Regions from separate parts of the Cellulosimicrobium funkei genome, predicted to be linked through region 1. Evidence: riboswitches for the same ligand, from Rfam matches in the RefSeq annotation. Region 1 holds a riboswitch; the other holds the start of a gene.
The links. A riboswitch is a leader RNA that binds a small molecule or an ion and turns the genes downstream of it on or off. The one in region 1 is predicted to bind FMN.
Positions count from the first base shown of each region.

Region 2: it holds a riboswitch for FMN, as region 1 does, so the genes downstream of both, ribD (bifunctional diaminohydroxyphosphoribosylaminopyrimidine deaminase/5-amino-6-(5-phosphoribosylamino)uracil reductase RibD) here and pnuC (nicotinamide riboside transporter PnuC) in region 1, are expected to answer to the same signal.

Region 1 covers NZ_FTMI01000002.1:703,400-718,691, reverse strand. The annotation lists gene BXA05_RS07430 (ABC transporter ATP-binding protein) at 1-405, opposite strand, end outside; gene BXA05_RS07425 (TetR/AcrR family transcriptional regulator) at 548-1,183, shown strand; gene BXA05_RS07420 (hypothetical protein) at 1,180-1,467, shown strand; gene BXA05_RS20690 (hypothetical protein) at 1,705-1,965, shown strand; gene BXA05_RS07410 (MOSC domain-containing protein) at 2,134-2,595, opposite strand; gene BXA05_RS07405 (TetR/AcrR family transcriptional regulator) at 2,680-3,438, shown strand; FMN riboswitch at 3,573-3,696, shown strand; gene pnuC (nicotinamide riboside transporter PnuC) at 3,847-4,557, shown strand; gene BXA05_RS07395 (hypothetical protein) at 4,595-5,260, opposite strand; gene BXA05_RS07390 (acyl-CoA dehydrogenase family protein) at 5,433-6,674, shown strand; gene BXA05_RS07385 (acetyl-CoA C-acyltransferase) at 6,792-8,024, shown strand; gene BXA05_RS20685 (hypothetical protein) at 8,217-8,345, shown strand; gene BXA05_RS07380 (NUDIX hydrolase) at 8,391-8,888, opposite strand; gene BXA05_RS07375 (RidA family protein) at 9,061-9,456, shown strand; gene BXA05_RS07370 (phosphatase PAP2 family protein) at 9,512-10,210, shown strand; gene BXA05_RS07365 (phosphatase PAP2 family protein) at 10,210-10,905, shown strand; gene BXA05_RS07360 (glycosyl hydrolase family 18 protein) at 11,048-12,715, opposite strand; gene BXA05_RS07355 (DNA polymerase IV) at 12,932-14,425, shown strand; gene BXA05_RS07350 (YbfB/YjiJ family MFS transporter) at 14,538-15,292, opposite strand, start outside.
Region 2 covers NZ_FTMI01000003.1:406,149-421,440, reverse strand. The annotation lists gene BXA05_RS10060 (GNAT family N-acetyltransferase) at 1-317, opposite strand, end outside; gene rpe (ribulose-phosphate 3-epimerase) at 370-1,038, shown strand; FMN riboswitch at 1,319-1,444, shown strand; gene ribD (bifunctional diaminohydroxyphosphoribosylaminopyrimidine deaminase/5-amino-6-(5-phosphoribosylamino)uracil reductase RibD) at 1,603-2,736, shown strand; gene BXA05_RS10045 (riboflavin synthase) at 2,736-3,359, shown strand; gene ribB (3,4-dihydroxy-2-butanone-4-phosphate synthase) at 3,407-4,783, shown strand; gene ribH (6,7-dimethyl-8-ribityllumazine synthase) at 4,780-5,247, shown strand; gene BXA05_RS10030 (phosphoribosyl-ATP diphosphatase) at 5,321-5,584, shown strand; gene hisG (ATP phosphoribosyltransferase) at 5,694-6,548, shown strand; gene BXA05_RS10020 (PH domain-containing protein) at 6,595-7,077, shown strand; gene BXA05_RS10015 (DEAD/DEAH box helicase) at 7,204-9,105, opposite strand; gene clsA (cardiolipin synthase ClsA) at 9,515-10,135, shown strand; gene BXA05_RS10005 (DUF881 domain-containing protein) at 10,132-11,100, shown strand; gene BXA05_RS10000 (small basic family protein) at 11,097-11,429, shown strand; gene BXA05_RS20540 (DUF881 domain-containing protein) at 11,432-12,880, shown strand; gene BXA05_RS09990 (FHA domain-containing protein) at 13,055-13,537, shown strand; gene ftsR (transcriptional regulator FtsR) at 13,540-14,295, shown strand; gene BXA05_RS09980 (bifunctional nuclease family protein) at 14,420-14,893, shown strand; gene BXA05_RS09975 (MerR family transcriptional regulator) at 15,106-15,292, shown strand, end outside.

The DNA of each region.
Region 1 (15,292 bases):
CGGGCGGCCGGTGAGCGCGCCGATCCGCGCGCGGAAGAAGCGCCGCACCATGGACGACCGCGCGTCGAGCACCACGCGCTCGGCGAGCGTGCCGAGCAGGACCCACTGCCACAGCCCGAGCACGAGCCCGACGACGAGCAGCCCGACGAGCGTGAGCACGGCCGGGGTCAGCGACTCCCCCGTACCGAGCGTGTCGAGCACCCACTTGGTGACCATCGGCGTCGCGAGGGTGGCGGCCGTCGTCCCGAGACCGAGCACGAGGCCGAGCAGCAGGGTCCGGCGGTGCGGGCGGACGAACTGCCACAGCACCGCGAGGCGCGGGAGGAACGGACCCCGAGGGGTGGCGTCGCGAGGAGCGGACGGGGCCTCGGGCGTGGTGGCGGTCGGGGACATGTCGTCAACCATGGTTGACATCCTCTCTCGTGTCAACCGTCGTTGACGCGGCGCGGGCGGTCGCGCGCCGGAGCGCTCGACGCCCCTAGTGGAACACGAGTGTTCCATCCGTGACAACCGGCGTTCCGTCACGACGCGGGCTATCGTGGGCCGCGTGACGGCACGAACGAGCGCGCGGAGCACCTCCGCGGCGACGCCCTCCGGAGCGGCACCCGACGCGCCGCCCACGAGCGGCACCCGCACCCGGACCCGGCGCGCGATCCTCGACGCGGCCGTCTCGGTGCTCAGCACGGACAAGTCCGCGTCGCTCGGCGACGTCGCGCAGGCCGCCCAGGTGGGCCGCACGACCCTGCACCGCTACTTCCCCGAGCGCGCCGACCTCGTCGAGGCGATCGGCGCCGAGACCGTCGAGCGCACGCGGGCGGCGATCACCGCCGCGCGGCTCGACGACGGGCCCCCGGCCTCCGCGCTGCGCCGCCTCGCCTTCGAGTACTTCGACCTTGGCCCCTGGTACATGGTGCTGTTCACCGAACTCGCCGACGCCGAGTCCGCGTTCTGGGCCGAGTCCGAGCAGGCCGAGGAGCCGGTGCGGGAGCTGCTGCGCCGCGGGCAGGAGGCCGGCGTCGTCGACGACCAGCTCAGCGTGGCGTGGATCGTCCGCACCCTGTGGTGGATGCTGTTCAACGCGTGGTCCATGGCCGACGACGGCGAGATCTCGCGCGCCGACGCGCTCCGCATGGCCGTCCGCAGCATCGAGGGCGTCGCCCTCACGCGCGAGGCCCGCGCATGAGCGTCAGCCCGGGGCCGGCACCCCGCCCCGGCCTCGGTGAGCGGCTGCGCCGCTGGTGGCAGCGGGCCGACGAGTTCCGGACCGGCGTGCGCTGGGCGAGCGTCGCGACCGTGCTCGGCGGGATCGTCGTCGCGGTCGTGTGCCTCGTGCTGGTGCTGCGCGGGCGCGTCTGGGCGTGGGTCCCGCTGGTGGTCGCGGCGGCCGTCGCGCTGCGCGAGGTCCGCTACCTGCAGCGCGCCGCCCGGGGCGGCCGGCCCCGGTACCAGGAGAACGCCCCGCGCTGACCGCCGAGCGGTCGCTCGTGCGGGCCGTCGCGCGGTCGGCCGTGGGGTCGCCCGTGCGGTCGGCGGTGCGAGAGCGTGCACCTCGCGGGCCACGAGGACCACGCGCGCGTCATCCGGAGGTCGCACCCCGGCGGGCCGCAGGATCCACCGGACGGGCGACGCGCCCGGGGTGCGCCGCGGGACAGACTGTCGGTACGGCGCCGGTCAGCGGCGCCGGCCAACCTCCGGAGGCGCACCGTGACCCCCACCCCCGCCCGGGACACCGCGTTCCCCGCCCACGACGGCGCACCCGAGCAGCCGTCCGCCCGCGCGGCAGCGCGCGGCCTGCGCTTCACCGCGCGCCGCGCGTCCCGGGCCCGACGGCGGGGCGCGGCCCCCGCGCGTCGGCCCGCCGTCCCCCCGGTCGAGCGGGCGAACGGCTGGGTCGTCGCCCTGGCCGTCGCCGCCGGCGCGGTGCTCTTCTCGACCCTCGCGATGAAGGCGTTCCTCGGCGGCTGACCCTTGGTGCGGCGCCCGCGGCCCGCGCACCAGGGATCTCGCCGACGCCCGCGGTCTCACCCGCCCCAGCCGTCGACGCGGGGCCACCACAGGTCTACCGTCGAAGCACGGGCGCCACTGCCGACGGCACGCGCCCGGCCACCGTCGGGCCGGAGGCCGCCCCGGGGCTCAGGCCCCGCCGGCGGCCGCCGCGTCCCACACCACGACGTCGCCCGCCCGGACCGTGCCGGACGACAGCAGACGGCACACGACGCCGCCCCGCGCGTGCATCGCGCGCATCGCGCCGGGCGCGATCCAGTCGTCGAGCAGCCGGCACGGCGCGGCGATCCGCAGCACCTGGAGCTCGACGTCCCCGATCCGCAGGAACGAGCCCGGCTTCGTGGGCAGGTCGCCGTGGGTGAGCGTGACGTTGCGCCGGGTGAGGCCGGGGTCGATCTCCTGCCCGAGGTCCGCGGAGGCGGCCGCCAGGTCGGTGAGCGTCTGGATCGTCACGTGCCGGTGCTTCGACCCGTGGTACCGGTCGCCGACGAGGCCCTTGCCCTCCTCGGCCTCGACCGACGCGACGACCCGCGTCGGCAGCCGACGGGCCTTCGCGACGTGGATCGCGTGCACGCGAGGCTGGTCCGGCATGGCACCAGCCTCGCACCCGGCGCCGCCCCAGGGCCACCGCCCCCGGGCCGGGCGAGCGCCGGGTACCGGTGTACCGTCCGGTGCATGACCGACGTCCGCAGCCGCACCCATGCCCAGGCCGTCGACGCAGCGATCGAGCTCTTCACCCGCAAGGGGTACGAGCAGACGACCGTCGAGGAGATCGCCGACGCCGCCCAGGTCAGCCGCGCCACCTTCTTCCGCCGCTACGGGTCCAAGGAGGACGTGGTCTTCGCGGACCACGAGCTCCTGCTCGACGAGGTCGTCGTCATGCTCGCCGCGACGCGGCCCGTGCCCGACGCCGAGGGGCACCTCACGCCCGACCCGACGGTCGACCCGTACCTCGAGGTGTGCCGCGCGGCGCGGCTGGTGTTCGACCACCACGTCGGTCAGCGCGAGACGTCCCTGGCCCGCTGGCAGCTCCTCCAGCAGGTGCCGGCGCTGCGCGACCGCGAGCTCGTCACGACCCACCGCTACGAGCGCGCGTTCACCGCGTACCTGCGCGACGCGCTCCCGCCGGACGAGCGCCGCTCGACGGCGTCCATCGCGTTCGCGGCGTCCGTCGTCGCGGTGCACAACGCGCTCCTGCGCCGGTGGCTGCGCTCCCCCGAGCAGGACCTGCGCCCCCAGCTCGAGGAGGCGTTCGCGGACCTGCGCCGCGCCGCCGTCGGCCGGTACGCCGCGCCGGACGGCGCCGCCCGGGAGCGCAGCGGGGACGGCGTGCCCGCGGCGCGCCGCGTCGTCGTGACCGTGGTGGACGCGGACGCGGACGCGCAGGCCGTCGCGGACGACGTCGCGCGCGCCGTCCGCGACGCCCTCGCCTGACCCCTCCCACCCCGCCCCGCCAAACAGGTGGCGCAAGATCGCATCGTGTTCCAATCCGTGGGACGGTGCGGTGCGAGTCCCGTGCCCGGGGAATGCGCGAGTAGCATCGGCGGTTGCAGAACGCAGTACGCACGAACGTGCTCCGGGGTCGGTGCAATTCCGAGCCGGCGGTGACAGTCCGCGACCCGCGCCCACGCGCGGTTGACCTGGTGGAACTCCAGGACCGACGGTGACAGTCCGGATGGGAGGAAGCACGTGCGGCGCGGCCGTCCTCGGCCGGGCTCTCGCGAGCCCGCGCGACGGGGCGCGGTCTCGCCGTGGTGAGCGACGCCGTCGGGCCCTCGTGGCCCGTCCCCACCGCCCGCCCTCACCCCGGAGCGCTCGTGCCCGGGAGGACGAGGACATCCGATGGACCTGATCCACGCGCTGTTCGACGCGCAGCTGACGATCGGCGACCAGCACCTGCTGTGGCGCGAGATCGTGGGCAACGGGTTCGGCCTGGCGTCGGCGCTGGGCGGCATGCGGCGCAAGGTGTGGGCGTGGCCGGTGGGCATCGTCGGCAACCTGCTGCTGCTCACGGTGTTCCTCGGCGCGGTGTTCGCGACGCCCAACCCGGTCAACCTGCTCGGCCAGGCGGGCCGCCAGGTGATGTTCGTCGTCGTGTCGGTCTACGGGTGGGTGCAGTGGCGCAAGACCCAGGCGCGGCTCGGTGACGCCGACGCGGACAGCCACGGCGTCGCCGTCGTGCCGCGCTGGGCGTCGTGGCGCCAGCGCGTGCTCCTCGTCGTCGCGCTCGTCGGCGGCACGGCCCTCCTGACCCCCGTGTTCCGCGCGCTCGAGTCGTACGAGCCCGTCTGGGCCGACGCGTGGATCTTCATGGGCTCGCTGCTCGCGACGTACGGCATGGCGAAGGGCTGGGTCGAGTTCTGGCTCATCTGGGTCGCCGTCGACGTCGTGGGCGTGCCGCTGCTGATCTCGGCCGGCTTCTACGCGTCGGCGTTCATGTACGTGTTCTACGGCGCGTTCACGCTCGTCGGGTTCTTCGTGTGGTGGCGCGTCAACCGCCGCGCGGCCGCCGCTGCCGAGGCGGACGCCGCGGCGGCGGGCGCGCCCGCCTGACCGCCGGCTCCCGGCCGGTCGCCGCCGTGGCCGCGGGTCAGTCGTCGAACAGCATCCTGTCCGACGGCGCCACGCGGCTCGCGCGCAGCGTCGGGTCCGCGCACACCGCCCTGGCGAGCGCGTCGCTCCCACCCACGTAGGTCGCCGTGGCGTCGATCTCCGTCCCGACGAACCACGACCGGTCCGCCGGCCACCACAGGTTCGGCGGCTGGTGGTCACGGAACGCGCCGACGTCGCCGAGCGTCCCCGTCCACAGGTGGTACTCGCGGTGCGGAAGCTCGAGCATCGGGGCGGCCGGGCGCTCGACCAGCGTGGGCGCGATGTGGCCCCACGCGTCGTCGAGCGCCCGCTCGATCTCCTCGGGGGTCGGCCGTGGCTCGCCCTCGGGCCACCCGACGAACGGGGCGACGCCGGAGGTCGTGCGCGGGTCGGTCCCGTGGTCGTAGAAGAAGGCGTGCCCCGTCCACAGGCCGAGGTGGACGGGCTGGTCCCCCGTGAACGGCCCGAGGACCGCCGCCAGGGCGTCGGCCCGCGTCGCCAGGGTGCCGTCGTCGTCGCAGGACGGGTGCGGGACGCACGCGTACGCCGCGTACCCGCGCGGGACCGTGCCGTCGACGCGCGGGCCGAACTCGCCGAGCCGCCCGGCGATCCACTCGCCCGCGGAGGCGTCGTCGTCCCAGGCCACCCGGGCGGTCGTCGTCACGCAGGCACCCTACGACGGAGGCGCACACCTCCCGCCGATACGCCGTCTCGATTGACTGAGACGGGGTATCGCTGCACTATGGGAGGGACCGCCGCCGACGCCGGGCCCGCATCCCGGGCAACCGCGTCGAGGACGGTCGACCGACCGCAGCCGCCCTCCCAGGGGAGCACCGATGCCCACCACCCCGATCATGCCCGGCGTCACCGAGCCCACCTACGACCTCGCGACCCCGCTCGACCTCGACTACGCCGGCGCGTTCGCCGACGCGACCGAGGAGGACCGCGCCCACCTCCGGCGCGTCCGGCAGTTCGTCCAGGACGAGGTGCTCCCCGTCATCGACGACTACTGGGAGCGCGCCGAGGTGCCGTTCGACCTCGTCAAGCGCATGGGCGAGCTCGACCTGCTGCGCGACGGCGTCGACGTCGACGGTCGTCCGCACGTGAGCCAGCTCGCGGCAGGCCTCGCCGCCATGGAGATGTCGCGCGGCGACGGCTCCGTCGCGACGATCTGCGGCGTCCAGGGCGGTCTCGCGCTGCGCAGCATCCAGATGCTCGGCTCCGACGAGCAGCGGGCGAAGTACGCCGAGCCCATGGCGCGCGGGGAGATCCTCGGCGCGTTCGCGCTCACCGAGCCCACCCACGGCTCGGACTCCGTCTCGCTCGAGACGACGGCGCGCACGGAGACGCGCGACGGCGTCGAGGGCTACGTGCTGAACGGCGAGAAGAAGTGGATCGGCAACGGGTCGTCGGGCCACATCACGGTCGTGTGGGCGCGCCTCGTCGGCGACGACGGTGACGGCCAGGTCCACGGGTTCGTCGTGCCGCAGGACACCCCCGGCTACACGGGCACGACCATCACCGGCAAGGTGTCGCTCCGCGCGATCTGGCAGGCGCACGTCGTGCTCGACGACGTGTTCGTCCCCGCCGAGAACGCCCTGCCCGGCGCGCGGTCGTTCAAGGACACCTCGCGCGTGCTCTTCGCGACGCGCCTCGGGGTTGCGTGGGCCGCCGTCGGGCACGCGGTCGCGTGCTACGAGGCCGCGGTCGCGTACGCGAAGCAGCGCGTCCAGTTCGGACGCCCGCTCGCCGCGAACCAGATGGTGCAGGAGCGCCTCACCCGGATGCTCTCGACGATCACGCAGCTCCAGCTCCTCGTCGCGCAGATGACGCGGCTCGACGAGGCGGGGACGCTCACCGGCCCGCAGGCGTCGCTCGCGAAGTACACGTGCACCCGCGGGGCGCGCGAGGTCGCGGCGAGCGCGCGCGACCTCCTCGGCGGCAACGGGATCCTGCTCCAGAACCGCGTCGCGCGGCACTTCGCCGACATCGAGGCCCTGCACACCTATGAGGGCACCGAGTCGGTCCAGGCGCTCATCGTCGGACGCGACATCACGGGCGTCTCCGCGTTCGTCTGACGGTCCCGAGGGCGCACGCCCTCCCCCCCGCTCCCCGGCGCCGCTCGCCCCTCCTCGCGGCGCCGGGGGCTCCTTCCTGTTCGCCCCGTCTCCTCGCCCTCCCCGGATCGGAGTCCCATGAGCACCGACGCCAGCCCCCTGCCCGACGCCGCCGCCGTCACCCCCGAGGACGAGGTCACCCCGGTCCTCCTGCACGGCGCGCGCACCCCGTTCGCGCGCTTCCGCGGCGCGCTCGCCTCGCTCTCGGCGGCCGAGCTCGGCGCGCACGCGATCCGCGGCGCGCTCGCGGCCGCGGGCGTCGCGCCGGAGCAGGTCGACACGGTGATCGTCGGGCAGGTCGTGCAGGCGGGCGCCAAGCAGGGCCCCGCGCGCCAGGCCGCGATCCTCGCGGGCCTCGGCTGGGACGTGCCCACCGTGACGATCAACAAGCTGTGCCTCTCGGGCCTCACCGCGATCATCGACGCGGCCCGGCTGGTCCGCACGGGCGAGGCGAGCGTCGTCGTCGCGGGCGGCCAGGAGTCCATGACGAACGCGCCGCACCTCGTCGTCGGGTCGCGCTCCGAGTTCGCGTTCGGGGACGTGACGATGGCCGACTCGCTCACGCACGACGGCCTGAACGACCCGTTCAGCGGCGAGGTCATGGGCGAGCTCACCGACCGCGGCTGCGTGACGCGCGGCATCGGCCGCCCCGAGCAGGACGCGTTCGCGCTGCGCTCGCACCAGCGGGCCGCCGCGGCGCGCGACGCCGGGCGTCTCGCCGAGGAGATCGCCCCCGTCGAGGTGCCGCAGCGGCGGGGCGAGCCGGTCGTCGTCGAGCACGACGAGGGCGTGCGCGCCGACACGACGCTCGAGGCCCTGGAGCGCCTGCGCCCCGCCTTCGTGCAGGACGGGACCATCACCGCCGGGTCGAGCTCGCCCCTGTCCGACGGCGCGGCGGCGGTCGTCGTCGCGAGCCGCGCCTTCGCGAAGCGCAACGGCCTGCCGTGGCTCGCCGAGATCGGTGCGGCGGGGCAGGTCGCGGGACCCGACAACTCGCTGCACTCCCAGCCGGCGCGGGCCATCGAGGCCGCCGTGAAGCGCGAGGGCATCGCCGCGGCGGACCTCGACCTCGTGGAGATCAACGAGGCGTTCGCCGCCGTCGCGCTGCAGTCCGTCGCGGACCTCGGCATCGACGCGGACGTCGTCAACGCCGACGGCGGCGCCATCGCGCTCGGCCACCCGGTCGGCGCGTCGGGCGCTCGGCTCGCGCTGCACCTCGCGCTCGCGCTCCGTCGCCGCGGGGGCGGCGTCGGCGCGGCGGCGCTGTGCGGCGGCGGCGGTCAGGGGGACGCGCTCGTCCTGCGCGCCTGACCCTCCGGGCGGGCCCCCTCGGGGCTCCGCCGCGCGAGCCGACCAACCCTGGTGCACGATGCTGCACCAGGGTTGGCGCGTTTCGGCCGCCGCGGTGTGACGCAGATCGCGCCACGACGGCCGGGTTTCGCGTCATGGATCGCGTCTGACGTGGTCCCTCTCCCTGGAACCGCCCCCCACGAGAGGACCGTCATGACCACCGTGACCGACGCAGCCCGCCGTACCGCGAGCCGTGCGCGCCGCTCGCACCTGTCCGCCGTCGCCGTCGCGCTCGTCGGGCTCGCCGCAGGCTTCGCCGCGGCGCCCTACCTGCTCGGCTGACGCCTCCCGCTCGACGGGCCCCGGGACCGCGGTCCCGGGCTCTCGTCATCCCTCGGTCGTCGTGCTCCGCGCCGGCTCGCGCGCGAGCAGCTCCTCCAGCCGGTCCAGCAGCGGGACCTGACCCGCGACGACGAGCCCGCGGGCGCGCGCGAGCGCGAACCAGCCGGCCCGGTCGAGCTCCGGGAACTCCTGCATGCGTCCCGAGCGCGGCGGCCACTCCAGCGCGAACGTGTTGCTCGCGATCGTCGTGACGTCGAGGTCCGCCTCCCGCGCCCACGCCGCGACGAGCTTGCCCGCGCGCTGGCGCACCGTGCCGAGGTCGAGGTCCGGTGCCGCGCCGGCGGGAGCCGGGACGCCGAGCTCTTCCGCGAACTCGCGCAGCGCCGCCGCGTGCTCGTCCTCCCCCGGCTCCACCTCGCCCTTGGGGATCGTCCACCCGCCCGCGTCCTTGCGCGCCCACAGCGGGCCCCCCATGTGCCCGAGGAGCACCTCGACGACGTCGGCACGGAACCGGTAGAGCACGAGCCCTGCTGACTGCTTCACCCCTCCTTCCTACACAGCCGACGCCGGACCGGCCCGTCGGAGCCGCGCGGACCACCCGCCGGGGGCGTTTCGGGGTCGTGTCCGGTGGCCTGTCGGGGGTCTGTCGGGGGTCTGTCGGGGGCACGGCGTAGCGTCGGCAGCACCAGGACCGGGACCGCAGAAGGGGACGACCATGGCCACGCAGAGCGTCACGCACCTCAACCCGCCCGGGCTGCACCGCAACCCGGCGTTCTCGCAGGGCACGATCGTCGAGACCGGTCGCACGCTCTACGTCGGGGGCCAGAACGGCACCGACGCGGACGGCGCGATCGTCGAGGGCGGCATCGCGGCCCAGACGGCCCAGGCGCTGCGCAACGTCCTCGCAGTGCTGGCCGAGGCAGGCGCCGGGCCGGAGGACGTCGCGCGGCTCGCCGTCTACTTGGACCCCGAGGCCGACCTCATGGAGGGCTTCGCCGCCGTCGGCGAGGTCTGGGGCCAGCACCCGGCTGCCGTGACGGTCCTGCGGGTCGGGATCGCGCGGCCGGGCGCGCTCGTCGAGATCGAGGCGGTCGCCGCGCTCCCCGCCTGACGCGGGGCACCGGCTCCCGCGCGCGACGACGCGGGGGTGCCGCTACTGTCCGGGGGTGCCAGCCCACCGGACCCCGTACCGCGCCCTCTGGCGGGCCGCGGCGTACGGGGTCGCGGCCTCCCTCCCCGTGCTCGCGCTCGCGTGGCTCGTGCGCGCGGAGTCGGGGGTCGTCGTCGACGCGGACCGCGCCGCCGTCGCCGCGGCGACCCGGTTCGCCGGCGAGCGCCCCGCGCTCGAGCGCGCGCTCCTCGTGGGACAGGAGGCGCTCGCAGCACGGTGGATGAACCTCGCCGCGATGGGCGTGTGCGTCTGGGCGTGGCGACGCCACGGGCTCGGGTCACGAGCGGCCTGGGCGGCCGGGACGATCTGGGGCGCGTGGGCCCTCGGCCTCGGCGCGAAGGAGGTCGTCGGCCGCGCGCGGCCCGTCCTCGAGGACGCCGTGTCGACCGTGCCGGGCGCGAGCTTCCCCTCCGGGCACGCGATGAACGCCGCGGCCGTCGGGGTGACGCTCAGCGTGCTCGTCTGGCCGTTGCTCGGGCGGCGAGGCCGCGTCGCGGTGGTCGGCGGTGCGACGGCGCTCGCTCTCGTCACCGCAGCCGACCGCGTGCTGCTCGGCGCGCACTACCCCTCCGACGTCGTCGGCGGGATCCTCCTCGGCGGCGCGGTCGCGGGGGCGTCCGCCGTCGGCTACCACGGCTGGAACGCCGCGCGGTCCGATCGTCCCTCCGGTGACACTCCCAGGAACGAGGTCTGATGCAACCCTTCGTGCACCGCTACGAGCTGGACACGACCCGCCCCACGGCGAAGGAGGTGCTGCGCGACGTCGGCCTGCGGGCGTTCCTCCCGGGGGCGGTGCTGTGGGTGGTCATCGTCGCGACGGGCTTCCTCGTCACCGGGCCGCTCGGCGACCTGCCGGGCGAGGTCGCGGTCAACCGGTGGTTCGAGCAACGGCGCACGCCGTTCTGGGACACCGTCACCGACGTGCTCTCCCTCATCGGCACGACCGAGTTCATCATCGGCGGCACGCTGCTCACCGTCGCGCTCGTGTGGTGGCGCACCCGGCAGTGGTGGTTCGCCCTCGTTCCCGCGCTCGCCGTCGCGCTGCAGGCGCTGATCTTCCTCACGTCGTCGATCGTCGTGGGGCGCGAGCGGCCCGACGTCTCGCGGCTCGACGAGGCGCCCCCGACGTCCAGCTTCCCCTCGGGGCACACGGGCGCGTCGGCGGCGTTCTACCTGACGCTCGCCCTGCTCGCGCAGCGCATCACGAACCCGGTCCTGCGCGTCGTCGTGACGGTGCTGTGCTGCCTCGTGCCGCTCGGCGTGGGTCTCTCGCGGCTCTACCGCGGTGCCCACGGACCGGCGGACGTCGTCGTGGGGCTCCTCAACGGCATCGTGTGCTGCGTCCTCGCGTGGCACTACCTGCGCCGCGACCTGCGCGCGAAGCGCTGACACCCCCGGGGACGCGCTCCCGGCGCCCGTCGGCGCCGCTCTCCCCCCACCACGACGACGGCGGGCCCGGTCCGAAGACCGGGCCCGCCGTCGTCGTGCGGGGGCCGTCCGGGCGCACGCGGCACCCGGACCAGCCGTCAGCTCAGGCGCACAGACCCACCGGGTCCCACGAGCCCCACGTCACGGAACCGGGGAGCTCGCCCTTCGTCCACCACTGGGCCCTGTAGTTCACGCCGGCGCGGGACACGGTCTGCCCGCCGGTGTAGACGGCCTCGCGCGACCAGGCTGGGGCGCAGACCGCCGCCTCGACCTCGGGCGCGGTGCCGCAGGGGCCGATCTTCTTCCAGGCGTTGCTCGCGCCCGGCTCCTGGTTGCGGGTCCACCACTGGGCCTTGTACTCCGCGCCCTCGTGCGAGACGACCTCACCACCGGTGTAGACGCCGGTGCCGTACCAGGGCACCGCGCACTCCTCGGCCACGCCGGGACCGGGGGTCGCCGCGCGCAGCGTCGAGCCCAGGGCGTCGCCGAGCTCGTTGCGGTAGTCGCCGGAGAGGTCCCACCACATCGCGCCGCCGTAACCCTGCGTCGCGACGAACTCGGCCTTCGCCGTCACGGACGCCGGGTCGTCGTAGCTCCACCACTGGTCGCCGTTGTACAGCCAGCTCGCGCCGATCTTCGGGTCGAAGAACTTCTTCCCGCCGAACGAGCGCAGCTCGGCGTACGTCTTGGTGCCGACGTACCCGGCGGCGGGCTGCCAGCCCTTCGTGCCGTCCTTGACGCCGTACCAGCCGTGGCCGTAGGCCGCGAGGCCCGCGTTGATCTGCGACGGGTCCGCGCCCGCCTTCACGTACATGCCGAGCGCGCCGTCGAGGCCGAGGCCCCAGTTCTCCGCGCCGTCGGGGTGCAGGTTGCCCTGGTGGCCCGTCTTGTTCGGGACCCAGCCGCCGTGGAAGTCGTAGCCCTGGACGTTGAGGAAGTCGACGACCGCGAACAGGCGCGGGTCGAGCCAGCCGCCCTGGCCGGCGTTCCAGCCGCCCGCGGGCGCGAACGCCGTCAGCAGGTAGTCCTGGCCCGTCGTCGCGCCGCGCGCGTCGAGCTCGGCGCGGAACTCCTCCATGAGGAGCAGGAAGTTCTCCTTGTCCTCCGGGCGGACGTTCGCCGTCTCGCCGCCGGTGACCGGCCACTCCCAGTCGATGTCGATGCCGTCGAAGATGCCGGCCGCGACTCCGGGGCCGCCCTTGCCGTCGACGACCGGCAGGTTGCCGTCGATGTAGAGGTCGAGGCACGAGTCGACGAGCCGCGTACGACCCTCGGCCGTGGACGCCGCCTCGGAGAAGTTGTCCGACCAGGTCCAGCCGCCGAGGGAGACGAGGATCTTCGTCTCCGGGCTGACGGCCTTGAGCTTCTTGAGCTGGTTGAAGTTGCCGGCGAGCTTCTGGCCCGGCTTGTCGGCCTTGCCGTCGACGGAGTCCGCGGCGGGCACCTCCGCGACGAAGTCGTTGAGGGGGTCGCCCTCGCCGGGGACGTCGGCGATGTCGCACACCAGGTCGGTCGTGACGTTGCCGAACGCGTAGTTGATGTGGGTGAGGTCCTCGATCGCTCCGGTGCGCACGAGGTCGGCCACGTGGAAGTCGCGGGTCACGCGCGAGTCGGCCATGACGTAGCCGACGCTGCGGAACCCGTTGATGTCCGACGGCCCGGCGACGGAGGCCGCCGGCTTGGCCGCGGGCTGGGGCGCCGCCGCGGCGGGCGACGCGAAGGTGGCGGCCGTGAGGGCGAGCGCCCCGACGACGGCGGAGGCCGTGACCACGCGCGAGCGTCGTGGCGAGGTCCTGGCGAACGAGCGGCCGGGGGCAGCCGCGCTGGGTGTCGATCGATCGGTCATGAAGGCCTCGTTGCTCTTCGGCCCGGGCTGGGGATCCCGGGATTTGTTCGGTCTCCTGCAAGATACCCGTGCGCATCCCCGAAACGCCAGGGTCCGAACGAAACCGTTACCGCTGTCGGTGGCAGGGCGCAGAGTAGGGCGGTGAGCTTCGACCGTGCGCCGCACGCCCCCGTGCTGCGCGCCCGCCCGACGATCGCACACCTCGACGCCGACGCGTTCTTCGCCGCCGTCGAGCAGCACCAGCGGCCGTCCCTGCGCGGGCGCCCGGTGCTCGTCGGCGGCGTGGGGCCGCGCAGCGTCGTCGCGACGGCGTCGTACGAGGCCCGGCAGTACGGCGCCCGCTCGGCGATGCCGATGGAGCAGGCGCGGCGGCTGTGCCCACCGTCGACGGTCGTCGTCGTGCCGCGGTTCGCCGCGTACTCGGCCTACTCGGCACGGATCATGGCGGCGCTGCGCGAGGTGACGGACCTCGTCGAGCCCGTGAGCATCGACGAGGCGTTCGCCGACCTCGCCGCGGCCGTCGGGCCGGAGACCGACCTCGCGGCGCTCGCCACCGGCATCCGCGAGCGGGCGCGCGAGCTGAGCGGCCTGCCCGTCTCGCTCGGGCTCGGGCGGTCCAAGCTCGTCGCGAAGCTCGCCTCGGAGGCCGCGAAGCCCGGCGGCGTCCGGGTCGTCGGGGCCGACGACGAGGACCCGTTCCTGCTCGACCTGCCCGTCCGCGCGCTGTGGGGCGTCGGCCCGGTGTCGGCCGCGCGGCTCGACGAGCTCGGGGTGCGCACGGTCGCCGACCTGCGCCGCCAGCCGCTCGACACGCTGCTCCTCGTCGCGGGCGAGGCGGGCGGCACCAACCTCTACCGGATCGCGCGCGGCTGGGACGACCGCCCGGTCTCCACGGTGCGGGAGCGCAAGTCCGCGGGCGCGGAGCACACGTTCGACACCGACCTGCACGGCCGGGCCGCGATCGCCGGGGCGCTCGACCCGGTGGTCGACGCCGCCCTGGCCCGCCTCGAGCGGCACGCCGTCGCGGCGCGCACCGTCGTGGTCAAGGTGCGCCTCGCGTCGTTCACGACCCTCACCCGCTCGGTCACGCTGTCCCGCCCGACGACCGACGAGGGCGCCCTCCGCGACGCGGCCCACCGCGCGCTCCGCCTCGCGGACGTCACCGAGCCCGTCCGCCTGCTCGGGGTCGCGTTCCACGCGCTGTCCGAGCACGCGCAGCTCATGCTGCCGCTCGGCGCGGACGCGGCGGAGGACCCCGCCGTTCCGATCGCCGCGGAGGTGGTGGGCGATGAGGCGGTCGGCCCCGGGGCGGTCGGTGCAGCGTCGGTGGGTGCAGCGTCGGTGGGTGCAGAGTCGGTGGGTGCCGAGGCGCCCGGCGCGGCCGCGACCGGACCCGTCCGGGCGACAGCCGCCCTCCTCGCCCCCGGCCTCGACGTCGCCACCCCGGCTGACGGGCGCGGGTGGGTCGTGCGCGTCGGCGACGACGGCCGCGTCGCCGTCCGCTTCGAGACGGCGCGGACCGGCCCGGGCTACCAGCGCTGGGTCGACCCGGAGACGGAGGAGCTCGCGCTCGTCGAGCCGCTCGGCCCGGACGGCGAGCCCGTGCGCGCCTCGCCCGCCGACGACGACGCGTAACCGCGAGCCGTCGCACCCGCGCGCGTGTCGTCCGCGCTCGTCCCGCCCGCGCTCGTCTCGCTTGCGCTCATCGCGCCTCTGTTCGTCCCGTCTGTGCTCGTCCATTCCGAGCTCACCCCGTCCGCGCTCGGCCCCTCCGTCCCGGTCCTGCCCGACGCCGGGCGGTCGGCGCGCTGCCGACCGGGCCTGCGCCGTCGGGCACGCGCGGGACGACCCCGGCCGCGACGAGGAGGAGCGCCGCGCCCACCCAGAACGCGGCCTGCGGCCCGACGACGTCGCTCAGCCCGCCCGTCGCGAGGGCGCCGACCGCCTGCCCGGCCGTGAGCGCGACGAAGAGCGCGGCGGTCGCGCGCCCGGCGGCGTGCGGGCGCAGCGCGGTGCCCCACGCGATGAGCACGCCGCTCAGGGCGGTGTAGGCGCCGCCGAAGAGAGCGCCCGCCACCGCCACGACAGGCACGCTGCCCGGGGCGAGGGCCAGCGCGGCGGTGCCGGCGGCCGTCGCGACGGCCGTCACGACCCAGGCGCCGCGCAGGCCGAGCACGCGGACGGCGTCGCCACTGAGGGCACCGAGGACCGCCGCCACGCCGAGGAGGCACCAGAGGGCCGCCGTCGTGCGGCCGGGGAGGCCACCGGTCACGGTGACGAGGTCGCGCCCGAACGTCCAGACCGCGGCGCTGCCGATGCCGGCCACCGCGGCCGCGACCCCGGCGCGTCCGAGCGACCGCCCGACTGCGGCGCCAGCCGCGGGCGGCGACTCGGGGGCCGAGGGCCAGCGCGCGCTCCGGTCGACGACCGCTGCCGTGACCACCGCCCCGACCGCGGCGGCGAACCACACGGGCCGCCAGACGTCCGGCGCGACGAGCGTAG
Region 2 (15,292 bases), on a different contig from region 1:
CCCGCGACGACGGCGCCGGTCGGGGAGCTCGGCCCGCCCGGGGCGTCGACCTCGGCGACGAGGAACGGCAGGCCGCGCGCGGTGACGTCGTCGAGCTTGCGGTGCCACGCCGGGACGTCCCAGACCTCCTCCTCGAACGTCACGCACGTGTCGCGCACGAACGGGGCGGCGATCTCCGCGACCCGCGGCAGGTCGTGCACCGTGGCCGGGCGCACCGTCACGACGGGTGCGGAGGCGTGCGGGTCCCCGGGGCGGTGCGGCGTGCCGCGGACGGAGGCAGGGGCCGGGCCGGGGGAGGGGGAGGAGAGGTCGCTCACGCGACGAGGGTACGAGCACCGGGCTCCGGCACGCGCCCCTAGGCTGGGGCCCATGGCAGCCCTCATCGCACCGAGCATCCTGTCCGCCGACTTCGCGAACCTCGAGCGCGACCTGAACGCGATCGCCACGGCGGACTACGCGCACGTCGACGTCATGGACAACCACTTCGTGCCGAACCTCACGCTCGGGCTGCCGGTGTTCGAGCGACTGGCGCAGGTGTCGCCCGTCCCGATCGACGCCCACCTCATGATCGAGGACCCTGACCGCTGGGCGCCGGCCTACGCGGAGGCGGGCGCGGCGTCGGTCACGTTCCACGCCGAGGCCGCTGCTGCCCCTGTGCGGCTCGCTCGCGAGCTCCGCCGCCTGGGAGCCCGCGCAGGCGTCGCGCTGCGCCCTGCGACGCCGGTGGAGCCCTTCCTGGACCTGCTGACCGAGGTGGACATGATCCTCGTCATGACGGTCGAGCCGGGCTTCGGCGGGCAGTCCTTCATCGAGGGGACGCTGCCGAAGATCCGGCGGGCGCGCGAGGCCGTGAGCGAGTCGGGACTCGACGTGTGGATCCAGGTCGACGGGGGAGTGTCGCGGTCGACGATCGAGCGGGCCGCGGACGCGGGGGCGAACGTCTTCGTCGCCGGGTCGGCGGTCTACGGGGCGGAGAACGTGCCCGAGGAGATCCAGGCGCTGCGCGAGCTGGCGGAGGCGTCGGCGCACGCCCACTGACGTCAGGAGGGGAAGGGGCCCTTACGGGCCCCTTCTTCGTTCCACATAAAATAGTGTGCCAAGCGCATATTTCACTTCTGCCAGACCGCGGAAAACTCACCACCAAGCACAGAGGAGCGGGGCGGCGGTCGTCGGACGGCGAAGCGCGGCCGCTCAGGGTGAGGCGGTTCTCGCGAGCGCGGACCTCGACGGGAGCGGGCGAGAACGCGTCGGACCGTCGGTCGCGCCCGCGCGGAGCGCACCCGGAGTAACATCGGCCGTTGCAGAACGCAGTACGCACGAACGTGCTCCGGGGTCGGTGCAATTCCGAGCCGGCGGTGACAGTCCGCGACCCGCGCCCACGCGCGGTTGACCTGGTGGAACTCCAGGACCGACGGTGAAAGTCCGGATGGGAGGAAGCACGTGCGGCGTGGCCACGCCTCGGCGCGTGGTGCTCCGGCGACCCGCCGGTGCACCCGTCCGGGACGGTGACGGCCTCGCCGTGGTGAGCGACGCCGTCGAGCCCTCGTGGCTCGACCCGCCGCCCGCCCTCACCCCGGAGCGCCCGTGCCCGGGAGGAGGACGATGGGCGAGCACCCCCGCACCCTGACGGTCGACGACGCGATGACGCGCGCGCTCGAACTGGCGGTCCGAGGGCCGGCGCACGGGCCGAACCCCCGCGTCGGGTGCGTCCTGCTGGGCCCTCCGCCCGGCGCGACCCTGCCCGACGGCGCCGCGCCCGGTTCGATCGACCCGCACCCGCGGCCCGTGCTCGCCGAGGGGTGGCACCGTGGCGCGGGCACGCCGCACGCCGAGGCGGCGGCCCTCGCGGACGCCCGGGCGCGCGGCGTCGACGTCGCCAGCGCGACGGCGGTCGTGACGCTCGAGCCGTGCGCCCACACCGGTCGCACCGGCCCGTGCGCCGACGCGCTCGTCGCCGCAGGCGTGGCGGAGGTCGTGCTCGCCGTCGACGACCCGAACCCCGTCGCCACGGGCGGCGCGCACCGGCTGCGGGCCGCGGGGGTCCGCGTCGTGCGCGGCCTGCGCGCCGCCGAGGGCGAGGAGCTCCTGCGGGTGTGGCTCACGGCCGTCCGGCGCGGCACGCCGTACGTGACGCTCAAGACGGCCACGACGCTCGACGGCTACGTGGCCGCCCAGGACGGGACGAGCCGGTGGATCACCGGGCCCGCAGCGCGCGAGCACGCGCACCGCGTGCGGGCGGAGGTGGACGCGATCGTCGTCGGCACGGGCACGCTCCTGGCCGACGACCCCGAGCTCACCGCGCGGGTGCCCACCCACGGCTCGTCCCACGAGGCCGCGAGCGCCGCGCGTCTGGCGGAGCACCAGCCGTTGCGGGTGGTCGTGGGCCTGCGGGGGATCCCGCCGGCGGCGCGGGTCCGCGGGGAGGGTGGCGAGCTGGTGCACGTGCTGACGCGGGACGTCGGTGAGGTGCTGGAGCGGCTCGCGGAGCGCGAGGTGCGGCACGTGCTGGTGGAGGGCGGTCCGACGCTGGCGACGGCGTTCCTGGCCGCGGGCGCGGTGGACGAGCTGCACGCGTACGTGGCCCCGGTGCTGCTGGGGGGCGGGCGGCGAGCGGTGGACGGGTTGGGTGTGGCGACGATCGCCGACGCGCACCGGTTCCGCACGGTGGAGGTGAGGCGTGTCGGGGACGACGCGCTGGTGGTGTCCAGGAAGAGCACGGAAGGACGGGTGGGTTGATGTTCACGGGGATCGTGGAGGAGATCGGCAGGGTCCGGGGGATCGCGTTCCCGGGTGGCGCGGGGGAGGACGCGGTGCTCACGGTCGAGGGGCCGCTCGCGGCGTCGGACGCGGCGCTCGGTGACTCGATCGCGGTGAACGGGGTGTGCCTGACGGTCACGAGCCTCGGGGGCGACGGGTCGTTCACGGCGGACGTGATGCCGGAGTCGTTGCGTCGGACTGCGCTGGGTGACCTCGTGGCGGGGTCGCCGGTGAACCTGGAGCGGGCCGTCCGGGCGGACGCGCGGCTGGGCGGTCATGTGGTGCAGGGCCACGTGGACGGCGTCGGCACGCTCGTGAGCCGCATGCCGGGGGAGCGGTGGGACGACCTGGTGCTCTCCGCACCTGCGGGTCTGACGCGGCACGTGGCGGAGAAGGGCTCGATCGCGGTGAGCGGGGTGTCGTTGACGGTGACGCACGTGGATGACGAGACGTTCGGCGTCTCGCTGATCCCGACGACGCTCGAGGCGACGATCCTCGGGCGACTGGTGCCGGGCGACCGGGTGAACCTCGAGGTGGACGTGCTCGCGAAGTACGTCGAACGCCTGCTGGTGTCCGGCGTGGTCCCCGGGAGCGCGTCGTGACGGGCGCGGGGTCCGCGAGCGCCGCGGTGCCGGAGGGGTCGGGGGGCGTGCGGCTGGGGTCGGTCGAGGAGGCGTTGGCGGCGATCCGGGCGGGGCGTCCGGTGCTGGTGGCGGACTCGCCGGACCGGGAGAACGAGGCGGACGTGGTGTTCGCGGCGCAGGGGGTGTCGGCGGAGTGGGTGGCGTGGACGATCCGGCACTCGTCGGGGTACCTGTGCGCGCCGATGCCGGCGGCGCGGGCGGACGCGTTGGAGCTGCCGTTGATGGTGCCGCACAGTCAGGATCCGCGGCGGACGGCGTACACGGTGACGGTGGACGCGGCGACGGGGGTGTCGACGGGGATCTCGGCGGAGGACCGGGCGCGGACGTTGCGGGTGCTGGCGGATCCGGCGTCGGGTGCGAGTGATCTGATCCGGCCGGGTCATGTGCTGCCGTTGCGGGCGGTGCCGGGGGGTGTGCTGCATCGTGCGGGGCACACGGAGGCCGCGGTGGACCTGGTGCGTCTGGCGGGGAGGGGTGAGGTCGGGGGTATCGCGGAGCTGGTGCACGACGACGGGACGATGATGCGTCTGGGGGACGCGGCGGCGCTGGCGGAGCGTGACGGGTTGGTGCTGATCACGATCGCGGACCTGGTGGCGTGGCGGCGGGTGCACGACCCGGCGCCTGCGGTGGCCGCGGAGGTGCCGGGTCGGGAGGCGGTGGCGCGGCGGGTGCACCGCACGTCGTCGGCGGAGCTCCCGACGGTGCACGGCCGGTTCCGGGTGGTGGGGTACCGGGACCTGCGGACGGGGGCGGAGCACGTGGCGCTGGTCCCTGCGGTCCCCCCTGCTGGTGCCTCGGGCCGGGGTGAGGCTGGTGCGGAGGCCGCGAGCGCCGTCGGGACGGAGGTGGTGCCGGTGGTGCGGGTGCACTCGGAGTGCTTGACGGGGGACGCGTTCGGGTCGTTGCGGTGCGACTGCGGTCCGCAGCTGCAGGCGGCGTTGGGGCGGGTAGCGGCGGAGGGGGGTGCGGTGGTGTACCTGCGGGGGCACGAGGGTCGCGGCATCGGGTTGCTGGCGAAGATCGGGGCGTACGAGCTGCAGGACGCGGGTCTGGACACGGTGCAGGCGAACCTGGAGCTGGGGTGGCCGGTGGACCGTCGGGAGTACGGGGCGGCGGCGGCGATCCTGGCGGACCTCGGGTTGTCGCGGGTGCGGTTGCTGACGAACAACCCGGCGAAGGTGACGGGCCTGGTGGCGTCGGGCATCGACGTGGTGGGGGCGGAGCGGATCGAGGTGGGTCACGGGGAGCACAACCGGGCGTACCTGGTGACGAAGAAGGTGGCGATGGGTCATCTGCTGGACACGGTGGCGGTCCCGGACGGGGCTGTCCTGGTGGAGCCGGGCGACGAGCCGGGTACGGAGACGAAGGAGGACGAGGGATGAGCGGGGCAGGTGCGCCGACGGTGAGCGTGGACGGGTCGGGGCTGCGGGTGACGGTGGTCGCGGCGAGCTGGCACACGGAGGTGATGGACGGGTTGCTGGCGGGCGCGCGGCGGGCGTTGGCGGCGGCGAACGTGTCGCACGTGAGCGTGGTGCGGGTGCCGGGGTCGTTCGAGCTGCCGGTGGCGGCGGCGCGCGCGGTGGAGCACGGCGCGGACGCGGTGGTGGCGCTGGGCGTGGTGATCCGTGGGGGGACGCCGCACTTCGAGTACGTGTGCCAGGCGGCGACGTCGGGTCTGACGGACGTGAGCGTGCGCACGGGGGTGCCGGTGGGGTTCGGTGTGCTGACGTGCGACGACGAGCAGCAGGCCCTGGACCGGGCGGGCCTGGAGGGGTCGCGGGAGGACAAGGGTGCGGAGGCCGCGGAGGCGGCGGTCGCGACGGTCGTGGCGCTGCGCGACCTGTGACGGACCGGGTCGGGGCGTGCCCGCTGGGCGGACACGCCCCGGCCGGGTCCGGGTGGCGGATACCCTGGAGCCCGTGAAGACGTTCGAGTCCCTGTTCGCGGAGCTGTCCGAGAAGGCCACGACGCGACCTGCCGGTTCCGGCACGGTCGCTGAGCTGGACGCCGGCGTGCACGCGATCGGGAAGAAGGTGGTCGAGGAGGCCGCCGAGGTGTGGATGGCCGCCGAGTACGAGGGCGACGTGAAGACGGCGGAGGAGATCTCCCAGCTCCTCTACCACCTGCAGGTCCTCATGCTGGCGAAGGGTCTGAGCCTGCAGGACGTGTACGAGCATCTGTGAGCGGCCGCGCCGGTGAGCGTCCCCGCTCCCGGCCGCGAGCGCCGCTCGCCCCTCGCTCGTCCCTGCTGTTCCCCTCTTCCTGCCCGATCCCCTGAACGAAGGTCCTGTCATGCTGCGTATCGCCGTCCCCAACAAGGGGTCCCTGTCCGAGCCCGCCGTCGAGATGCTGCGCGAGGCGGGGTACCGCCAGCGCCGTGACCCGCGCGAGCTGGTGCTGGCGGACCCGGACAACGACGCCGAGTTCTTCTTCCTGCGCCCGCGCGACATCGCGGTGTACGTGGGGTCGGGCACGGTCGACGTCGGGGTGACGGGTCGGGACCTGCTGCTGGACTCGGGCGCGGACGCGGTGGAGCACATGCAGCTCGGGTTCGGGGGGTCGACGTTCCGCTACGCGGCGCCGGCGGGGACGATCACGTCGTTGGAGCAGGTGCAGGGGCTGCGGGTCGCGACGTCGTACGAGGTCCTCGTGGAGGGGCACCTGCGGGCGCACGGGGTGGACGCGACGGTGGTGCACCTGGACGGTGCGGTCGAGTCGGCGGTGCAGCTCGGGGTGGCGGACGTCGTCGCGGACGTGGTCTCGACGGGCACGACGCTGCGGGGCGCCGGCCTGGAGGTGTTCGGCGACCCGATCCTGGTGTCGGAGGCGGTGCTGATCCGGCCGCGCAAGGTTGCGGAGGCGGACGTCCCGGCGGGGGTGGAGGTGCTGTCGCGTCGTCTGCAGGGGGTGCTGACGGCGCACGAGTACGTCCTCATGGACTACGACGTGCCGGTGTCGCTCGTGGACCGTGCGGTCGCGATCACGCCGGGCCTGGAGTCGCCCACGGTGTCCCCGCTGCACGACCGGGACTGGGCGGCGGTGCGGGCGATGGTGCGCCGCGACCGCACGAACCAGGTCATGGACGCCCTGTACGACGTGGGTGCGCGCGCGATCCTCGTGACCCGGATCCACGCCTCGCGCCTCTGACCTCGTGCCGCCGGTGGGTGGTCGGCGGGTGTGAGACGGTGGCGGCATGAGCACCGACCCGTTCCCCGACCCCGGCCTGCCGGGCGACCGCGACGACGACCCGTACCGCACGTTCCGGCCCCGGTTCGGCCTGGTGTCGGCGTGGGCGACGGGCGTGGTCGTCGTCGGCGGGTGCGTCGTGGTGGGGCTGTCCGCGACGGGGCCGCTCGGCACGTCGTGGGTGAACCGGCTGTCCATCGCGGCGTTCGCGCTGTTCGCGGCGTGGCTGCTGTGGCGCCTGGGCGGCGTGCACGCCGTCCCGACGCGCGAGGGCCTGCGGGTGCGCAACGTCATCTACACGCGCCGCCTCGCCTGGCCCCAGATCGTGTCGGTCCGCTTCGGCTCCGGCGACGCATGGGTGCGCCTCGACCTCGCGGACGGGTCCACCCTCGCCGTCATGGGCATCCAACGGGCCGACGGCGCCCGGGGCGAGGCGGAGGCGCGTCGCCTCGCCGCCCTGGTGAAGGCGCACGGCGAGGCCCACGAGTAAGCACCGCAGGCGCGCGGCCCCCGTGCCCGCTCCCCCCTCACCCCGCACCGACGACGACGGCCCCCGGATCGAGGAGATCCGGGGGCCGTCGTCGTGCGCCGGCGGGGCTGCCGCCGGCGGCGCGGGTCAGAACGCGGCGCGGTGGCGCGGCTTGCGCTCGCCCCGGTCGTCGGCACGGTCGAACCGGTCACGACGCTCGTCACGACGACCCGACGGGCCGTGCCCGGCACGCGGGCCCCGGGACGCGGGCGCGCCCTCGTCGAGACGGATGCGCAGCGCCTTGCCCGCGACCCGCGCCCGCGAGATGCGGTCCATCGTGTCCGCGTCGAGCGGCGCGGTGATGTCCACGAGCGAGAACGACGGGAAGATGTCGATCTTGCCGACGTCCGACCCGGCCAGGCCCGCCTCGTTCGTCAGCGCGCCCACGATCCCGCCGGGCATCACGCCGTCCTTGTGCCCCACCGACAGGCGGTAGCGCGTCCCGACGGCGTCGCGGCGGATACCGCGCGTCCCGTCGCCCTCGCGCCGGCCCGACGCACGGTCGCCGCGCGACGGACGCTCGCCCGCGCGCTCCGTACGACGCGCCTTCGACTGCTCGCGCGCCGCGGCCCGCTCCGCCTCGAACCGCTCCTGCTCCTCACGGGCACGCGGACCGTCGTCGCCGACCGCGAGCGCCGCCATGGCCGCTGCGAGGTCGACCGGGTCGACGTCGTGCTCGGCGAGGAAGGTGCGCACCATGTCGGCGTACATCGACAGGCGGCCCGCCTCCTGGCGGGCGGGAACCTGCCCGAGCAGGGCCCGCACCTTGTGCGCGGACACGTCCGCGGGGGAGGGGATCTCGATCTCCTGCAGCGGGGTGCGGGTCGTGCGCTCGATCGCGCGCAGGCGCCCGCGCTCGTGCGGGGTGACGAAGCTCAGGGCCTCGCCGGTGCGGCCCGCGCGGCCGGTGCGGCCGATGCGGTGCACGTACGCCTCGGGCTCGCCCGGCAGGTCGAAGTTCACGACGAGACCGATGCGGTCCACGTCGAGGCCGCGCGCGGCGACGTCGGTCGCGACGAGGACGTCGAGCGCCCCGGAGCGCAGGCGCTCCACGATCCGCTCGCGCTCCTTCTGCGCGACGTCGCCCGAGATGGTCGCGGCCGAGATGCCGCGCTCGACGAGCGCGGACCCGACCTCCTCCGCGGCGCCGCGCGTGCGGGTGAACACGATCGCGGCCTCGGCGTCGGACGTGGCGAGCACGCGCACGAGGGAGCCGGTCTTGTGGCGGAACGGCACGACGGCATACGTCTGGCGCACGCTCGTCACCGTGGAGGACTGCCGCGCGACGGCGATCTCGACCGGGTCGGTGAGGTGCTCGTTCGCGACGCGGCGGATCGGGGCGGGCATCGTCGCGGAGAACAGCGCGACCTGACGCTCGCGCGGCGCGCGGGAGAAGATCGTGTCGACGTCCTCCGCGAAGCCCATGCGCAGCATCTCGTCGGCCTCGTCGAGCACGAGGAAGCGCACGTCGTCGAGCACGAGGGTGCCGCGCTCGATGTGGTCGATGACGCGCCCGGGCGTGCCGACGACGACCTGCGCCCCGGCCGCGAGCGCCCGCTGCTGCGGCTGGTAGGGCGAGCCGCCGTACACGGCGACGACGTCGACCTTGGGCAGGTGGGTCGCGAACGACTCGACGGCGTCGGCGACCTGCATCGCGAGCTCGCGCGTCGGGGTGAGGACGACGGCCTGCACGCGCCGCAGCGTGGGGTCGATCGCGGCGAGCAGCGGGAGGCCGAACGCGGCGGTCTTGCCGGTGCCGGTCTGCGCGACGCCGGTGATGTCGCGGCCCGCGAGGAGCGCGGGGATGGCCTCGGCCTGGATCGCGGACGGGGTGACGAACCCGAGGTCGGCGACGGCGCGCTCGAGGGGCGCGGGCAGGCCGAGGTCGGAGAACACGGGGCCGGTGGGAGCGGTCTGCTCCGCGACGGCGGGGGAGGTGTCGGTGGAGTGGTCGAGGGCGTGCGAGGGCGCGACGACGTCAGCAGTCATGAAAGGGTGAGGACCGTTCGTTTCGGGGTGTGGAGTGGCGTGCGGTCACCGGGTCGGTTCTCGCAGGTCGCACTCCCGAACACACCAGGCCGGCCACCGCCACGATCGGGGAGATCAGGGGGGTCGGCCACTCTCACGGACACACGCGGGACGAGCGACGAACTCCAGACGTCCACCCATCGTACCGGAGCGCGCGGGCGGGCCGCGGGGCCGGGCCCGGTGACGTCCCTCACCCGCACCCGCCCCGCCGGTGCCCGGCCCGCCCCGGACACCGGGCGAAGCGGGTGATTTCGGGCCCTGCGGGGCGCCGCGCCGCGAAATGAGGGCCCAGGTCACCGGGGCCGGTACGTAGGATGGTCGCGCGCGGCAGGTCGCCGCGACGGCGCGACGCGAGCACGGGGCGGTGGGTGTGACGGCAGGGCAGCAGGTCAGCTCGCGCGTCCTGACCGTCCCGAACGTCATCAGCCTCCTGCGGCTGCTCCTCGTGCCCGTGTTCGCGGTGCTCATCGTGCGCGGCGACGACGTGTGGGCCCTGGTCGTCCTCGCGGTGTCCGGCGCGTCGGACTGGCTCGACGGCGTGCTCGCGCGCCGCCTGGACCAGGTGAGCCGCGTCGGGCAGATGCTCGACCCCGCCGCCGACCGCCTCTTCATCCTCGTCACCCTCCTCGGGCTCGCGTGGCGCGACGTCGTGCCCGTGTGGCTCGTCGTCGCGATCGTCGCGCGCGACGTCCTGCTCGCGGGACTGCTGCCGCTGCTCGCCCGCCACGGCTACGGGCCGCTGCCCGTGAGCTTCGCGGGCAAGGCCGGCACGTTCGCCCTGCTGTACGCGTTCCCGCTGCTGCTCCTCGCGGAGATGCCCGGCTGGCTCGGCGACGTCGCCGCCGTCACCGGGTGGGCGTTCACCTGGTGGGGCGTGGGCCTGTACTGGCTCGCGGGCGCGCAGTACGTGCTGCAGACCCGGGCGCTCGTCCTGCGCGACCGCGCCGCCCGCACCGACCGGCCCGGGACCGCGACGAAGGAGACGCCGTGACCGACACGCGACCGGACCAGCCCGCCGCCGCGCGCCGCGCACCCGTAGATGCGTCCATGACCCTCCTCAACGAGGTCATGCACCGCCCCCTCGACCCCGGCTACGCCGCCGCGGCCGCGCGCCGCGCCGCCGGGCAGACCCCGCACCGCGGGCGCACCGGCACCGTCGCGCTCGTCGCCCTCGCCGTCGTCCTCGGCATCGTCACCACCGCCGCCGCCGTGCAGCTGCGCGCCCCGCAGCCCGGCGTCATCGCCGCACGCGAGACCCTCGAGCAGGAGATCCTCGAACGCCAGGCCACCGCCGAGGAGCTCTCCGCGCGCGGCGCAGAGCTGTCCGGCGAGATCGAGCAGCTCCAGGGCGCGGCGCTGAGCGGTGCGAGCGCCGACGTGCTCGACAGCCTCCAGGAGGAGGGCGCGCTCACCGGGACGCAGCCCGTCGAGGGCCAGGGCGTCGTCGTCACCCTCGACGACACCGGCGGCGGCCTGTCCTCCGGGGCCACCGACGCGAGCTCGCTCGTGCACGACTCCGACCTGCAGCGCGTCGTCAACGCCCTGTGGGCCGGCGGCGCCGAGGCCGTCGCGATCAACGACCAGCGCCTGACCGGCCTGTCCGCGATCCGCAGCGCCGGCGACGCCGTGCTCGTCGACCTGCAGCCCCTCGTCGGCCCCTACCGCGTCGAGGCGATCGGCGACCCCGACGCGATGCGCACCTCGCTCCTGCGGTCCGGCACGTCCGACTTCCTCCAGCTCCTCGGCACCCAGTACGGCATCCGCTCCGGCGTCACGACGCAGAGCCGCCTCGACCTGCCCGGCCGGTCCGCGCCCACGCTGTTCTTCGCGCACGCCCCCGAGACGACCGTAGACTCCGACGCACCCGCCGAGGAGACCAGCCCCGCGCCGGGCACGACCGACGGGTCCGGGACCCCATCCGCACCGCACGAGACAGGGCAGGAGATCGTCGAATGATCGCAGTCGTCGGACTGGTGGTGGGCATCGTCGCGGGCCTCGTCCTGCAACCCACCGTGCCCGTGTCGCTGCAGCCCTACCTCCCCATCGCCGTCGTCGCCGCCCTCGACGCCCTGTTCGGCGGCCTGCGCGCCCGGCTCGACGGCCTGTTCGACGACAAGGTCTTCCTCGTGTCGTTCCTGTCGAACGTCGTCGTCGCCGCCCTCATCGTGTTCCTCGGCGACCAGCTCGGGGTCGGCAGCCAGCTCTCGACCGCCGTCGTCGTCGTCCTCGGCATCCGCATCTTCTCCAACGCCGCCGCGATCCGGCGCCACATCTTCAAGGCGTGAGCATGAGCCGCGACCCCCGCGACCAGGCTCCGGGCGACCGGCCCGAGCACCCCGCCACGCCCGCGGACGGTGACGACGCCGCCGTCGACACCCCCGCCGTCGACACCCCCGCCGTCGACACCCCCGCCGTCGACACCCCTGCCGTCCCCGGCACCGAGCCCGGGACCGACGACGACTCCCACGACGCCGAGCCCGCCCCGGCCCGCACCGACGACTCGAACGAGGACGCGGCGACCCCCGTCGAGACCGACCCCGGCCCGGGTGCGCCGTCCGGCACGCCTCACGACGACCCGGTCGACCCCGCAGCGGTCCCCGACGACCCCACGACGTCGAGCGACGCACCGGCGGCCCGTGACCAGACCACGGTCACCACCGACCACCACGAGGACGACGGCAGCACCGTGGCCGGCACGACCCCGACCGGTGCCGCGCCGACCGGCGCGCCCTCGCCGAGCGACCCGGGCACCAGCGACCCGGGCACCCCGGTGTCGAGCGACCCCACCGTCCCGGGCGACGCCGCAGCAGCGGGGGAGCGCCCCGCACCCGACGACCGCACCGACGACCCGCGCACCGCCACCACCCCGCCGGACCGCCCGACGCCGGGCGCGACGACCACCCCGGAAGCCGCGGCGCCCGAGCAGGACGCCGAGACCGCGCCCACCGCCGAGCCGGACCCGGTCACCGGGGCGACGGCCGCCGTCGGGCGCCACGGCACCCCCACCCAGCCCGAGCCGCGCGGGCTGCGCGGCCTCGGCCGGGCGATGCGCCCGCGCGCGTCGCGCTCCCAGGTCATGGTCGGCGTCCTGTGCGCGCTGCTCGGCTTCGCGCTCGTCGTCCAGGTGAGCCAGACGCAGGAGGACCAGCTGTCCTCCCTGCGCCAGAGCGACCTCGTGCGCCTGCTCGACGACGTCACCCAGCGCTCCGGCGAGCTCGAGGAGCAGGTGTCCTCGCTCGAGGCCACGCGCGACGAGCTGCAGTCCGGCTCCGGCCGCGAGCGCGCCGCGCTCGAGCTCGCCGAGCAGCAGGCCGAGACGCTCGGCATCCTCTCGGGCCGGCTCCCCGCCGAGGGCCCGGGCGTCGAGATCGAGGTCGTCGAGGGTGCCGAGCCGCTCAAGGCGTTCGGCCTGTTCAACGTGCTGGAGGAGCTGCGCAACGCGGGCGCCGAGGCCATGGAGGTCAACGGCGTCCGACTCGTCGCGAGCAGCTACTTCGAGGACACCTCCGACGGCGTCGTCGTCGACGGACAGGTGATCTCGTCCCCGTACCGGTGGACCGCGATCGGCGACCCCTCGACGCTCGAGACCGCGCTCGAGATCCCCGGCGGCGCCATGGCCTCCCTGCGGGCCGACGGCGCGCGCACCACCGTCACCCAGCAGGACCAGGCCGAGGTCACCGCGACCGTCGAGCCCCGCGCACCCCGGTACGCGACCCCCGTCCCCGCCGACGAGTGACCCGGCTTCCCGCGGGCCCACGGGCCGGGGTAGGTTGGGACGACCGAGGGTCGCACGCACCGCGTGACCTGCAGGTGTAGTAGTTTTCGAGCACCAGTTTCCCGCACCCGGGGCTCGCCCCCCGGTGCGGTTTCCGAGCTCGAGCACGACGTGCGTGAGCCCCGAGGAGGCGTGATGAGTGTCCCAGGCGGTCCTGAGGTGCCGAACCGGGCGACCAGCGACACGACGGTCAGCTTCGGCCGGATCGAGGCCCCGATCGAGGAGGGCGTGCAGCCCGGGGGCCTGAGCCCCGAGGAGCACGCCGCCGTCGCCGCCCTGCCCCGCCACTCGGCCCTGCTCATCATGCAGCGCGGCCCCGGCCAGGGCTCGCGCTTCCTCCTCGACGCCGAGCGCACCGTCGCCGGGCGCTCCGAGCACGCCGACATCTTCCTCGACGACGTCACCGTGTCACGCAAGCACGCCGAGTTCGTGCGCGAGGGCGAGCACTTCGTCGTGCGCGACGTCGGGTCCCTCAACGGCACCTACGTGAACCGCAGCCGGATCGACGCCGTCGCGCTCGGCACGGGCGACGAGGTCCAGATCGGCAAGTACCGGCTCACGTTCCACGCCAGCCCGCACGCGGCGGCGTCGGCGGGCGGCGCGGCCTCCCCGTCGTGAACATGTCGACCGGCGCCGCGCACGCCACGGCCCCGGAGCCCGCGGACGGGCCCGAACCGTGGCCCCAGGGGATCTCGCGCCGCGCGACCATGCGCATCTCCGACGTGCTGCGCGCGCTGCGGGCCGAGTTCCCCCACGTCAGCCACTCCAAGCTGCGCTTCCTCGAGGAGCAGGGCCTCATCGAGCCGGTGCGGACCGCGTCGGGCTATCGCCAGTACAGCCCCGCCGACGTCGAGCGGCTCCGGTTCGTGCTCGTCGAGCAGCGTGACCGCTACCTGCCGCTGAAGGTCATCAAGGACCGCCTCGCCGCGCTCGACGCCGGGACCGACGCCGAGACGCTCGCCCCCCGCCTCGCGACCACCGACGGCGAGCCCGGGTCGGCCGCCGTCCGCCAGCGCTACACCGTCGACGCGCTCGTCTCGGCCGCCGGGGTCGAGCGCGAGCTCGTCGAGGGCCTCATCGAGGCCGGCGTGCTCCGCCAGGCACCGGGCGGGCAGCTCGACGCGCGCTCGCTCGACGTCGTCGTGCTCGCCGCCGGCCTCGCGGACTACGGCATCGAGCCCCGCCACCTGCGCTCCCTGCGCACCGCCGCCGACCGCCACGTGAGCCTCGTGCAGCAGGTCGTCTCGCCGTGGCGCGGCCAGCAGAGCCCGTCCGCGCGCGCCCACGCCGGCACCGTCGCGTCCGAGGTCGGCGAGCTGTGCGCGCAGCTGCACACCGTCTTCGTGCGCCAGGGCGTCGACGACCTCACCCGCTGACGCCCGCACCCGCCCCGCCGCACCTCCCGCGACGCCCTCCGCGTGTCGCGCGCACGCCCGGTGCGCACCCCCTGCCGGATGCCGGGCGGAGTCGTACGGTGGTGGAGTGAGCGACGACGTCCCGATGGTCCCGGTGGAGGTGCTGGGGGTCCGTCAGCAGCAGCGCGACCAGGAGATCGTGGTGCTGCTGCTCGACGACGCGTCCGAGCTCGTGGTGCCGATCGTCATCGGCCCGCGGGAGGCGAGCGCGATCGCCATGGCGCAGGCAGGGCTGCCCACGCCGCGGCCCATGACGCACGACCTGCTGCGGGACCTGCTCGACGCGGTGGGCGTGCGGCTCGAGCGGGCGGAGATCGTCGCCCTCGACGGCGGCATCTTCTTCGCCGAGCTCGTGCTCAGCAACGGCGTGCGGCTCGACTCGCGCGCGTCGGACGCGATCGCCGTCGCGGTGCGCACCGGGAGCCCGGTGCTGTGCTCGGCGGAGGTCGTGGCGACGGCGGGCGTCGAGGTCGTCGACGTCGCGCAGCAGGAGGAGGTCGAGAAGTTCCGCGACTTCCTCGACCACGTCCAGCCCGAGGACTTCTCGGTGGACGAGTAGAGCGGTCCCGGTGCGTGGCGGCCCGACCCTCGGGTCGTGGTCGAGGCTTCGGGACACACCGGACAAGACAGACCTTCGACCTCGGGTCGAGGGTTCAGCGGTCGGCGCGACGACGTGGCGGGCGCGACACGCCCGCACGCCCGGGGCGTCGGTCGTTGACGGCCCCGGACGGCGCCCATAGTTTGGTCGTGACATCACCCCAGGAGGCGACAGTGAACAGCAGCGGTGAGGCGAGCGTCGGTGTCGGCGCGGCAGTTCCGCAGGGCGCGCAGGGCCTCCTCTTCGGGGAGGACATCACCGAGCAGGACACCACGACCGGCTACCGCGGCCCGACGGCATGCCGCGCGGCAGGCATCACGTACCGCCAGCTCGACTACTGGGCCCGCACCGGCCTCGTCG